Linked DNA regions of Rhodoligotrophos appendicifer. The main gene of each other region encodes a partner of the protein of the gene in region 2 in a complex. Links are inferred from orthologs where the notes say so. Each region holds a gene or a part of one and is shown on either strand. Other genes may lie near its edges.

What was found. The genes of interacting proteins can lie anywhere in the genome.
Region 1: the proteins of eno (region 2) and FKM97_RS22985 are in contact, whole or in part, in a solved structure (PDB 2FYM), measured with the Escherichia coli proteins. The link is inferred for Rhodoligotrophos appendicifer from one-to-one orthologs.

Annotation. Positions count from the first base shown.
Region 1 is NZ_VHKL01000012.1:12,403-18,075, forward strand. What follows is about bases 1-3,466. They hold FKM97_RS22985 (Rne/Rng family ribonuclease), read left to right. Parts: upstream 1-338; coding sequence 339-3,266; downstream 3,267-3,466. Other genes in these bases: FKM97_RS22990 (M48 family metalloprotease), read left to right, coding at 3,418-3,466. In the rest of the region: more of FKM97_RS22990, read left to right, coding at 3,467-4,809; FKM97_RS22995 (DsbA family protein), read left to right, coding at 4,857-5,627. UniProt on the Escherichia coli protein: Endoribonuclease that plays a central role in RNA processing and decay. Required for the maturation of 5S and 16S rRNAs and the majority of tRNAs. Also involved in the degradation of most mRNAs.
Region 2 is NZ_VHKL01000005.1:469,303-476,688, reverse strand. The notes cover bases 2,426-5,396. They hold eno (phosphopyruvate hydratase), read right to left. Parts: upstream 4,565-5,396; coding sequence 3,287-4,564; downstream 2,426-3,286. Other genes in these bases: FKM97_RS14055 (DUF1835 domain-containing protein), read left to right, coding at 4,757-5,396; betB (betaine-aldehyde dehydrogenase), read right to left, coding at 2,426-3,136. In the rest of the region: FKM97_RS14075 (sensor histidine kinase), read right to left, coding at 1-592; FKM97_RS14070 (HD domain-containing protein), read left to right, coding at 979-1,584; more of betB, read right to left, coding at 1,649-2,425; more of FKM97_RS14055, read left to right, coding at 5,397-5,839; twin-arginine translocase subunit TatC, read right to left, coding at 5,879-6,679; Sec-independent protein translocase protein TatB, read right to left, coding at 6,694-7,230. UniProt on the Escherichia coli protein: Catalyzes the reversible conversion of 2-phosphoglycerate (2-PG) into phosphoenolpyruvate (PEP). It is essential for the degradation of carbohydrates via glycolysis.

The DNA of each region.
Region 1 (5,673 bases), on a different replicon or contig from region 2:
CATTGCGTCTGAATTGCAGGCCTGCTCTAGGCGGGCCGCGCATTTGACCTCGTGCTTTCGGGCCGAGTTATTGAAACCGCTTCGGCCAAGGCCGAGGCTGCTATGGACTGAATCGGAACAGGCATTGCTGACGCACGCGAAGAGGGAACGGGAGAGCATTACGCCGGAGTTCAAGCTCCTTGGAGCACCGGCCGCTCTTTCTGCCACACGCGCGAGCAGCAACAACCGGCCTGCCCTCACAACATCACTATGCGCTCGCGCTCGCCCGCTGGCGGCCTCTTTGGCCGAGACCGGCGGTTTTGAGCTGCGGCCCGCGCGAGCGCGGGAGAAAGTATCCTATGGGAAGCAATATGCTGATCGACGCGGCCCACCCGGAAGAGACCCGGGTCGTCGTGCTGCGTGGAAACAAGATTGAGGAATTCGACTACGAATCGTCGTCCCGGAAGCAGATCAGAGGCAATATCTATCTCGCCAAGGTAACGCGGGTGGAGCCATCGCTCCAGGCGGCCTTCGTCGATTATGGTGGCAACCGCCACGGCTTTCTGGCCTTCAACGAGATCCATCCGGATTATTATCAGATCCCGGTCGCCGATCGTCAGGCCCTGCTGAAGCAGGAGGCCCGCGATGCCATGGCCTCCGGCGACGAGGATATCGAACCGGTCGAGACATCCGAAGCACCGAGCGCCGAAGAAGGCAATGGTGACGGCCGCCGCCGGCGCCGGCATCGCCGCCACAATGGCGCGGAAGCCGATGCCGAGGGCGGCGAAGGCGGCTCCGGCGGCGTCGAGGAGGTCGAGGAGGATCCCGAATCCCAGGCCGTCGACAGTGTCGGCGCCGAGGATGCCCTGGAGGAGGCCTCCCATTTCCAGCGCAATGTCCGCCGGGTCTACAAGATCCAGGAGGTCATCAAGCGCCGTCAGATCCTTCTGGTCCAGGTCGTCAAGGAGGAGCGGGGCAACAAGGGCGCCGCACTCACCACCTATCTGTCCCTGGCCGGCCGCTATTGCGTGCTGATGCCGAACACCGGTCGTGGCGGCGGCATTTCCCGCAAGATCACCGATGCCGGCGATCGGCGTCGCCTCAAGGAGGTGGCCCGCGAGATGGAGGTGCCCGAGGGCATGGGCGTCATCGTCCGCACCGCCGGCGCCAACCGCACCAAGGTCGAGATCAAGCGCGACTACGATTATCTGCTCCGCCAGTGGGAGAGCATCCGCGATCTGACGCTGCAATCCACGGCCCCCGCCCTCATCTACGAGGAGGGCAGCATCATCAAGCGGGCGATCCGCGACCTTTATACGAAGGATGTCGACCAAGTCCTCATCGAGGGCCCCGTCGCCCATCGTGAGGCGCGCGAATTCATGAAGATGCTCATGCCGAGCCATGCGCGCAACGTGAAGCCCTATATGGAGCCGCGCCCGCTCTTCAGCCGCTACCAGGTGGAAAGCCAGCTCGACGGCCTGTTCTCCCCCGTCGTCACTCTGAGCTCGGGGGGCTACATCGTCATCAATCAGACCGAGGCCCTGGTCTCCATCGATGTGAACTCCGGCAAGTCGACCCGCGAGCACAATATCGAGGACACCGCCCTCAAGACCAATCTCGAGGCTGCCGATGAGGTCGCCCGCCAATTGCGTCTGCGCGACCTTGCCGGCCTGATCGTCATCGACTTCATCGACATGGAGGAGAAGCGCAACAACCGCAATGTCGAGCGCCGCATGAAGGAGGCGCTGAAGAACGATCGCGCCCGCATTCAGGTCGGCCGCATCAGCCATTTCGGCCTGCTCGAAATGTCCCGTCAGCGCCTGCGCGTGGGCATGCTGGAGGGATCGACCATCCCCTGCCCGACCTGTCAGGGCCGCGGCATCGTCCGCTCCATCGAATCCTGCGCGCTGTCCGTGCTGCGGGGCATCGAGGAGTATCTCATGCGCCGCCCCGAGGATGTCACCGTCCGCTGCGACCCGCATGTCGCCTTCTATCTGCTGAATCAGAAGCGCCACAATGTTCTGACCATCGAGGCCGCTTACGCAATTTCGATCTATCTCGAGCCCTCCGACGAGCATCACAACGAGAACTTCAAGGTCGAGCGCGCCGAGGGCCGCCCGGTCCGGCCGCTGCCCATCGCCGTGCAGATCGACACCTCCTATGCCGATTTCGACGAGGAGGAAGAGGAGGTCGTGGTCGAGGAAAGCGTGGCCGAGCAGCCCGAGAGGATCGGCGATGTCGAGACTGTCGCGGAGACCGCAGAGACCGCCTTCGAGGAGCGCGACGACGAGCGCGAGCGTCACCAGCCGGGCGAGGATGACGGCAGCCGCCGTCGCCGCCGTCGCCGCGGTCGTCGGGGCGGTCGCCGCAATCGCGAGTTTGAGGGCACCGCGGCCGAGGGCCAGGAGAATGGCGACTGGGTCGATCCCGGCTCCCTGCCCCAGCCCGACACCGGCATCACCCCGATCCCCGAATTCCAGCACGCCGTCGAAGGCGACCAGGAAACCGAGGCGAGCCGCAACCGCAGCCGCAGGGGTCGCGGACGTCGCGGCGACCGGTCGCGTCGGGAGGCAGCCGAGCTGGCGCCTGCAGGTCCGATGGAGGATCGCGTCGAAGGCATCCTCTCCGTCGAGATCGAGGCCACCGGCGACGAGTCCTTGGCGGCTGAGCAGATTGCCGTGGACCTCTCCCCCGAGGCGGGCCGGATAAGTGAAGCCTCGGCCGAAGCCCCGGCCGCGCCTGCCATCAGCGACGCCGAAGCCGCCACGCCGGAGGCGACCGAACCGGCGGCAGCCCCCAAGCGCACCCGCAAGCCGCGGGTCCGCAAGACGGCCGCGGCCGAGCCAGCACCGGAGGCCGAAGCCGGCCCCGCTGAGGCGCCGGCCGAGCCTGAGGCTGCCGAGCCTGTGGCTGCTGAGCCTGCGGCCGCCGAAGAGCCGGCGCCCAAGCCGAAGCGGCGCAGTCGCGCCAAGCCCAAGGCGGCAGCGGTGACCGACGACATGATCACCGATCAGGCCGGATCGACGCCCAAGCCTGTTCCGCAATTCGACGAGGCGGCAGCATCTCCGATCCTGCCGGCGGAGCCCTCCGCTCCGACGGAGAGCAGCGAAGCCTCTGCCCCGACATCCGAGCCGGAGCCCGAGACGGTGCAGCACGAGCCGGAGCCTGAAGCAGCGCAGCACCAGCCTGAACCGGCCCGTGAACGCGTGTCTGCTGAGCCTGTCGAGCCGAAGCCCGAGCGTCCGGCCCGGCGCGGCTGGTGGCAGCGCAAGATTTTTGGCGATTGAGGCGATCCCTCCTGCGGCGCGTCCCTGGTGGAATGCGCCGCAGACCCGGGGCTTTGCCCTCGGCGCCACACGCAAATGCGTTCGGCTCAGCCCCAGTATCGCCGCAATTACTGGGGAAGGCTGAAGCCCGATCGGAGATGACGCTGTGCTGATGGGCAGATCACATATCGACTTCAGGTCACTCGCCGCCAGGGCCTGCGCCCTGGTGCTGGCGGTGGCCGTCTTCATGACCGGGATCGGCATCCGCCATCTTGAGGCGGCGGGGCTGCCCTTGATCCGCGATACCGAGATCGAGCAGCTTCTGCGCGATTACGCGACGCCGGTCTTCCGGGCTGCCGGCCTCAGGCCCGACGGCGTGAACGTCTATATTATCAACGCCCCCACCATCAACGCCTTCGTCTCCGGCGGCCAGCGCGTCTTCATCCACACCGGCCTGATCACCGAATGCGAGACGCCCAACGAGGTGATCGGCGTCCTGGCCCACGAGACCGGCCATATCGCCGGCGGCCATCTGACGCGCATGCAGCGCCAGCTCGACAAGGCCTCGACCGCCGCGATCGTCGGCATGCTTCTCGGTGTCGCCACCATGGTGGGCGCCGGTCTCAGCGGCCAGGGCGAGCTCGCCCGCGGCGGCCAGGGCTTGATGCTTGGCGGCCAGTCCTTGGCCGAGCGCAACCTGCTCTCCTATGCCCGCGCCCAGGAATCCTCCGCCGACCAGGCGGCGGTGAAATATCTGACCGCGACCAAGCAATCGGCCAAGGGCATGATCGATCTGTTCGAGAAGCTCTCGAACCAGTCCCTCGCCTCCTCCGTGGCGATCGACCCTTACGTCCTCAGCCACCCCATGCCCCTCGACCGGGTGCGCAATCTCGAGATCAACGCCCGCAAGAGCCCCTATTTCGACACCCCCGACGATCCGGCTCTGTTGGCGCGCCACCGCATGGTCCAGGCGAAGCTCACCGGCTTCTTGGGCTCGCCGCAGCGCGTCTACCAGAAATACCCCACCAGCGACACGAGCCCCCCGGCGCGCTATGCCCGCTCCATCGTCGCCTTCCGCACCGGCGACACCCGCGCGGCCATGGTCGAGATCGACGCGCTGCTCCAGGCGCAGCCGAAGAATCCCTATTTCTGGGAGTTGAAGGGCCAGGCCCTGCTGGAGGGGGGCAGTCCGAAACAGGCCATCGCGCCGCTGCGTAAGGCCGTCGAGCTCATGCCGCGGGCGGATCTGACCCGGGTGATGCTGGCCCAGGCCATGCTGTCCACCGAGGATCCTGGCCTGGTCGACTCCGCCCAGCAGCTCCTGCTCCGCGCCAAGCGCACCGAGGCCGACAGTCCCGATCTCCACGCCCAGCTGGCCTTGAGCTATGCCCGCAAGAACAATATCCCCATGGCCGATCTCGAGACCGCCGAAGTGGCCCTGCTGACCGGCGATTATGATCTCGCCAAGCAGAAGGCGAAGCGCTCCATGGCCGCCTTCAAGCGCGGCACGCCCGAATGGATCCGCGCCAACGATATCTTGAACGTCAAGACCGAAGACAGCTGACCCTCGCCCGTGGCATGGTCGGCGCCGCCTCAATCTGGAGAGTTTTCATGCGCTTTGTCACTCGTCGCCTCGCGCCCCTGGCGATGTCCTGCCTGCTCGGTGTGTCGAGTGTCGCCTCGCCGGCCTTTGCCGCCGAGTTCAACGATGCGCAGCGCGGCGAGATCGTCGACACGATCCGCAGCTATCTCCTGGCCAATCCGGAGTTTCTGCGCGAGGTCATCGCAGCCCTGGAGGCCAAGGACCAGAGCCAGCAGATGGGCCAGGCCAAGGAGGCGATCAAGGAGAACGCTTCCCTGATCTTCCGCAGCAAGACCGACATGGTGGCCGGCAACCCTGAGGGCGACGTCACCGTGGTCGAGTTCTTCGATTACAATTGCGGCTACTGCAAGCGCTCGCTCCCCGACGTGAACGCCCTCCTCGACAAGGACAAGCAGGTCCGCCTGGTGCTGAAGGAGTTCCCGATCCTGGGCCCCGGCTCGATCTTTGCCTCCAAGGCTGCCCTCGCCGCCCGCAAGCAGGAGAAATACCTGGAGCTCCACAACGCGATGATGGAACACAAGGGGACCCTCGACGAAGCCGGCGTGCTGGCCATGTCCGAAAAGCTCGGCCTCGACATCGCGAAGCTGAAGGCCGACATGGAGGCCCCCGAGGTCCAGGCGCAGATCGACGAGAGCTACAAGCTGGCCCAGGCCCTCGGCATCCAGGGCACCCCCGCCTTCATCATCGGCGATCGCTTCATTCCCGGCGCCGTCGGGATCGACACCCTCTCCGAGCTGGTGACCGACGTACGCAAGGACGGCAGTTGCTCGATCTGCTGAGCACAAAAGCAGGCTCCGGCCTGCGCGGACTTCTGAGCACACAGCA
Region 2 (7,386 bases):
GCTGAAACTTGATCAGATCATCGATTGAAGCACCTTGCCAGTCCGTCGCGGTCAAGAGATCCTGAGCATGACCCAAGGATAACAAGCGCCCCGTAAACTTCGAAGCGAACTCGGCAATTGTCGAACTCGTGCGGGCAGTTTGGTTCGATAGACCCTGTATAATTGCAAGAAGATTCTTGGATCGATGCGCCACCTCGCGCATCAGAACAACCAGCCTTTCATCCATTAACCGCTGATCGGTTACATCAAGGGCGGCTGTGAAAACACCGAGTGTCGTTCCATCCTGATCCAGCCATGGATCCAATTTGACAGAGTACCAACGTCTTTCACCTGAGGGAAGAGTATGGAAGAACTCGCCGTTTTGCCCTCGTCCTGTTGAAATAACCGACCGCTTCAAGGGTACGATCTGTCTTGCCGTCTCCTCAGCAAGCACTTCGGCGTCAGTTTTTCCTAGAAGCTTGCCTTCTGAGAAGAACGGAACTGAAGTCGCAACCCAAACATAGCGCAGATCACAATCCTGGAGAAATGCGCTGGCGCGTGCAAAATCCAACGCGCTAGTTAGCCGGCGTATCTGCTCCAGAGGCGTCACCATGTCGTCATCGTCAGACGGCCCATCCGAGGCTTCTGCGATCCTTTAGTTCAGGACGAGCATTTAAGGTCAAGCAATTTACCAGGAGGCCACCTCACTGGTAAGAAGCGAAAAGCGCTCCAAAGATTACGATTATAAGAACCAGGGACACAATTAGTACGACCCTGACGTTCTGCCGTGGAGCACCCTGTCGAGCCTCGGTGGGAGTCAGAACAGGCTTTTGATCACCGGAGTGAGACGTATCTTGCTTATCAGTCATGGCGCTTCAACGCCGCCAATAAGCTTTGGTTCCACGTGTCTGAGCCTTGCGATCAGTTGCCTTCCAAGAGCTCGTTGATTCCCGCACCGCGTCCCGTATGCTAGCGAATGCGGCAACTGGGAGCATCACCATGGAAAGTGTCTCATTCACACAGATGAAGGACGGCAGCAAGGAAGACTACGAGTTGCTGCACGAACTGGAGAAAGCCTATCTCGCCCAGACTGCTGATCGGTTGTTACGTGAACTGGCCAGGCAAGCTGAGGAGACACTGTCTGGATACAAAATTAGTCGCCTTGAACATGGATTGCAGTCGGCGACCCGTGCACTTCATGACGGGGCGGATGCAGATTGGATAGTGGCCACCCTCCTGCATGACATCGGCGACGGATTGGCACCTCAAAATCACGATCGTTTTGCTGCTGAGATCCTCAGGCCTTACGTTCGCGACGAATGCGCGTGGGTTGTTGAGCACCATGGCGCTTTTCAAATGTACTATTATGCTCACCATTATGGCTGGGATCGCATGGAGCGCGAAAAATATGCGGACAGCCCTTTCTATCCCACGACTGTTGACTTCTGTGAGCGCTGGGATCAGACCTCGTTCGACCCCGATTATCCAATGAAACCATTGTCCTTTTTCGAGCCCCTTGTACGCCAAGTCTTCTCACGCAAAGCCTACGATCCGAAAGTGTTGCGCAGCGGTGAGGTTTTTGGCCTTCCAGAGGTAAGAATCTAGAAGTTCCGTCGATTTGGAATATCTTTGTTCAGAATATTAGCCGCTTTTCCGCTCTGTTAGCCTGTCAATACGGCGACTGAACTTTATCCGTTTCGACGTATACGGTTTTAATTTGAGTATAGTGTTCAATTGCGGCAAGGGAATTCTCTCGGCCCATGCCAGACTGTTTGTAACCACCGAAGGGCAGCTCAACCGGGGTCACATTGTATGTGTTGATCCAACAGGTGCCAGCCTCCAGCGCCGCGGCCACACGATGACCCCGCGCCAAATCGCGGGTGAATACCCCAGCTGACAAGCCATATATCGTATCGTTGGACCGGCTGATGACCTCAGCTTCCTCCTCGAAGCTCAAGACTGACATGACCGGGCCGAAGATCTCCTCCTTCACAATGGTCATGTCGTCTCGACAATCAGCAAAAACAGTGGGTTCAATGAACCATCCTGCTTCGCAGCCCTGCACCATGGCCCTTTGACCGCCGCAGATCAGCCGCGCGCCCTCGCTCTTGCCGCGCTCAATAAATTCCATGACCTTTTGCCCGTGTTCAGGCGAAATAAGTGCCCCCATCTGGGTTTGAGGATCGAGAGGATTGCCGATCCGTATTCTTTTCGCGTGCGAAGCCATCCTTCCAAGGAACTCTTCCAGCACCGATTTCTGTACGAAGACCCTGGTGCCGTTCGAACAAATTTCCCCTTGAGTATAGAAATTGCCGAGGATCGCGCCGGACACGGCGCTATCGAGATCGGCATCCTCAAACACTATAATCGGTGACTTGCCTCCAAGCTCCAGAGTGACATGCTTCAGGGTCTCTGCGGCGGCAGCCAAAACCTTCTTGCCTGTGCTGAGCTCCCCTGTGAGCGATACCTTCGCAATTCCAGCAGACCGTGTGAGCCATTGCCCCACGCTGGCGTCGCCCTGCACAACATTGAATACTCCAGCCGGCAGACCCGCCTCCGTGTAAATTTCAGCCAGCTTCGCGGCCGTCAGTGGGCTCATCTCCGCAGGTTTAAAGATCATGGCGTTCCCGCAGGCCAAGGCGGGTGCCGACTTCCAGCACGCGATCTGTATTGGATAGTTCCAAGCACCAATACCCGCGCATACCCCTAACGGCTCGCGCCGAGTGTAAGCAAAGTTGGCTCCAAACTGATAGTGATGACCATGAATGGACGCTGCTACGCCGCCGAAAAATTCCAGACAGTCAGCACCCGAATATATATCTACAGCGATCGCCTCCTGGATGGGTTTGCCGGTGTTCAGAACTTCTAGCGTGGCTAGTTCGTCGTTACGCTCACGCAACAGATCAGCAGCTCGGCGCAGGATCCGGCCGCGCTCCGCGCCGGTCATCTTCCGCCAGAGTTGGAAGCCAGCCTGAGCCGAAGCCAATGCGGCTTCCAGATCCGCTTCACTAGCCTGTTGGACGTTGCAGATAATCTCGCCGGTTGCAGGGTTCAACGCGTTGAACTGCTCGTTGCCTGCAGAGTTCACATAACGGCCGCCAATATAGTTTTTGAGAGACGTTTCACTCAGAGCCGCTTGCGCCGTCGGAGAATGCATGAGACCACCCATTTTTTCAGACTAGCTGCTTCGGCTTCAGTTCGAAGCTGGATTCCGTGCGGCAGAGTTTAATCTTCTCGCTTGCCGCTCGCCTTTATAATAAGGCGGGTGCCAAATCCTACCGGCAGGTTGCATGGGCCATAGTTTCCGTCAGCCCCGGAGAATTGAGCGTCCAGCATAGGTCGCCGCAGTGCCAAGCTGCTCTTCAATTCGTAGAAGCTGATTATATTTTGCGAGCCTGTCACTGCGCGCTAAGGAACCAGTCTTGATCTGACCACAGTTCGTCGCCACCGCTAGGTCGGCAATTGTAACATCCTCCGTCTCCCCAGAGCGGTGGGACATTACCGCCCTGTACCCGGCCTTGTGGGCAACCTCAACAGCCTCAAGCGTTTCCGACAACGTTCCGATCTGGTTGACCTTAACGAGGATCGCATTCCCCGCTCCTGCCGCAATTCCATCCCGCAGCCGCGCCGGATTGGTCACAAAGAGGTCATCGCCAACAAGCTGGATCTGGCTGCCGAGCCGATCTGTAAGCATCTGCCAACCATCCCAGTCATCCTCGGCCATTCCGTCCTCAATGGAAATTATGGGAAAGCGCTCTACCAAAGCGGCCAGGTATTCCGCCATTGATGCGGCATCAAGCACCATCTTCTCACCGGTCAGTTGATACTTTCCATCCCTATAAAATTCGGTCGATGCGCAATCCAAGGCCAACATTACATCATCCCCTGGCGTGTACCCCGCGAGCTCAATGGCACGGGTCACAAAATTCAATGCTTCTTCTGTTGAGGCGAGATTCGGCGCGAACCCTCCTTCGTCCCCAACATTGGTGTTATGTCCTGCATTCTTGAGTTCGCTGCGGAGGCGATGGAAAATTTCTGCCCCCATCCGCAGACCATCTGCGAAAGTTTCCGCGCCAATTGGCATGATCATGAATTCCTGGATGTCGATGGGATTATCGGCATGCGCCCCCCCATTGATAATGTTCATCATCGGCACAGGCAGGGTTCTCGCGGAGGTACCCCCCACATATCGGTAAAGAGGCAGGCCACTTGCCTGAGCAGCGGCATGGGCGACGGCAAGCGAAACGCCGAGAATCGCATTTGCTCCCAGACGAGACTTGTTATCGGTTCCGTCGAGGTCGATCATGATCCGGTCAAGTGCCACCTGATCCTCAGCATCAAGACCGGCGATAGCTTCGAAGATCTCCCCATTCACGTTGGCTACGGCCTGCGCTACGCCCTTGCCCCCGTAGCGACCTTGGTCGCTATCGCGCAGCTCCGCAGCCTCATGTGCTCCTGTGGATGCTCCCGACGGAACAGCCGCACGTCCGAAGTAGCCCTCCTCAAGGGTCACATCAACTTCCACGGTCGGGTTCCCCCGGCTATCGAGAATTTCGCGAGCCGTGATGTCAATGATAGCAGTCATGATCCCTACTCCGGTGAACAAAGGTCGGACGCCTCTATAACCTTGTGGGTCGACAGGGTGAAGAGGCGCATCACCTGCGGGCGCATTTATGCGCATCTCGATTCAGGAAATCCGATCCCTCAAGCCAAGGAATGGTCGCATTCTCACGGCAAAGTCAGCATCAATTAAACATTTCAGTTGAAAGGCTCCTTGATGACCCTGATCATCACGAATGGGGATATCGTGGCAGACACACTGAAGTCTGCAGGGCTTGCCCACACGATCGTGCCGTGGCGCGACACGCTGATCGACGGGCCCGTGCCCCTTACGAGCGACCTCAGGACTCTTGATGAAATCCGCGCTGCCTTTCTCAGCGAGGCCTTCGCGGTACCGTTACACGAAATCGAAGAAGAATTTGCGCATCGACGCATGCAGCTCGAAAGTATAGATCCCGAACAGTCGATTGAACTCTGGTTCGAGCATGATCTTTATGATCAGTTGCAGTTATTCCAGACACTGGACGCGCTTAATCGAAGTGAAGTCGTCGGTGACGTGAAACTCGTGCAGGCCAACGATTATCTCGGACGTCATGCACCAGACTCGATCGCCCGTTTCGCAAGCACCAAACGCTCTGTGACGGATACCGATTTTGAGATAGCAAGCCAAGTGTGGACATCCTACTGCTCGCCGACGCCTGAGGCTTGGTCGAGACTGGCTACCGATCCGGATCTTGCGCGGTTCCCCTTCCTACGTGCGGCAATGTTTCGTGCCTTGGAGGAGTTGCCCGGACAAGCCGATGGGCTCAGCCGCACAGAACGCCGTGTTCTGCAGGCACTCCGGGAGAAAACAGCTTCACCTCAAACACTGTTTAATGAAAATCAACGCAGAGAGCCTGCCGTTTTCCTCGGTGATTGGAGCTTCTGGCGGAGGCTGGAGGATTTAGCCTTCGCTCGACACCCTCTGATCTCCGGACTGCCGGAGCGCTTCCGAGATATCTATTGCCGGACGACAGATGAGTTCACTCCAGAGCTGGTGACCTCGGACACTCCCGACGCCAATCGCATCGCACATTACCTTGGCGCAGAACTGTCCTTGACGGATTTTGGTCATGCCGTTGTCAGCGGGCAGATCGATCAAATCGAGCAGAACGGTATTGATCGATGGTGGGGCGGTACGCATCTGACTCTGTTGCGCTGCTGGCGTTGGGATCAAGCTTGCGGTTGCCTGGTGCAGCCGCAGTCAAATTCCTTGTTTGGAGTTGAAGATCACTCTTTCAGCTTTCCACGAGCCTCATAGGAAGGCCTCGACAGGAGTTGCGGGCCAGAGAAAAGAAGATCAAACGTCGAGTGGGCTTTCCTGATCTCGGCGGGCATCTTCCGCTAATCGCTTCTTTTCAATTCCTCGCGCCAGATACAATGAAACCTCAAACAATCCGATCAGAGGCAGAGCAAGCCCGATCTGACTGAAGGGATCCGGAGGCGTCATAAAGGCAGCAATGGCAAAAGCTGCGACAATCGCATAGCGCCGTTTCTTGCGGAGGCCCTCAGCGCTTAATATACCAACTTTAACCAAGAGGGTCAGAATCACTGGCAGTTGAAAGCAAATACCAAACGCGATCATCAAGGTCATGATCAGGTCAAGATACTCACTCACCTTCGGCAGCAGCTCAATTATTGCACCGGTACTGCCCGTCTGCTGAAAACTTGCGAAAAAGGCCAGTGCCATGGGTAAGATAAAGAAATAGACTAAGCCGGCGCCGAGAATGAAGAGAAACGGCGTCGCGACAAGAAAAGGCATGAACGCTTGTCGCTCATTCTTGTAGAGACCGGGTGCAACAAACATGTAAATCTGTGTGGCTATGATCGGGAAGGCGAGAAAAAAGCCGCCCCAAAGTGCTATTTTAAGCTGAGTGAAGAAATATTCTTGCGGGGCAGTGTAAATCAGGCGCACCTGCGTCGAATCACCGACTGCCCACTCGTACGGCCAAATCAGTATATTGAAGATCGTCGTGGCAAAATAAAAACAGAACAAAAAGGCAATCAGCAGCCCGAGGAGCGATCTAACCAAGCGAGACCTAAGCTCGATTAGATGGTCCATCAATGGAGCCTGAGTGGCATCGATGTCTTCTTTGCTCATTGGATGCGGGTCACTCAAGCGCGAGAACTGGCGGTGGTGTTATCGGTCGCGGGCGACCCGATCAGATCTCCCTCCACCTTATCGGTCGTAGGCATCATTTCCGTCGTTGACTGGTGGGGGCGGTCTTGCAACGTCGCGTCAGACGAGCTTGTCCCAATCGCTGTATCCTCAGTGGAAATCGAAACCTTAGCGATGGTGGTATCGACTGAAGGGACATTTTCCTTTGTTTCAACTGACACTTGGGCTGCCGCGGGCTCAGCGGAAGCCTTCTGTTCAATCGTCCGCTTGCTATCATCGGTCTCAATAGAGGACGCAATGCTTCGCGCGATTACGCCACTCGGAGACGTCAAACTACGAACCTCCTCAATTCCCTTTCGAACATCTTCGAAGCCAGCTTGATCCAGCTGCCTTTGAAAGTCACCGGCCATCAACCTCATTTTTCGCAGGAAGCGCCCGAGACCCTTCAACATATCCGGCAGGTCTTTTGGGCCAATCACCACAATCGCTACGACTGCAATGACCAGGAGTTCTGTCGCACTGATGTCGAACATACAGTCACTTATATCCTGGAGCTACGGACGCGGCTCCCCAGCCTTCAATGGGTCATTATCGCGGATTGGTCATAGTCCCGCAACTCGCCCAGCCGCGTCATATACTGCGTTGCATCGTTGTGAAAGCCACACCAGCCAAAATCTCGTGTTGACGGC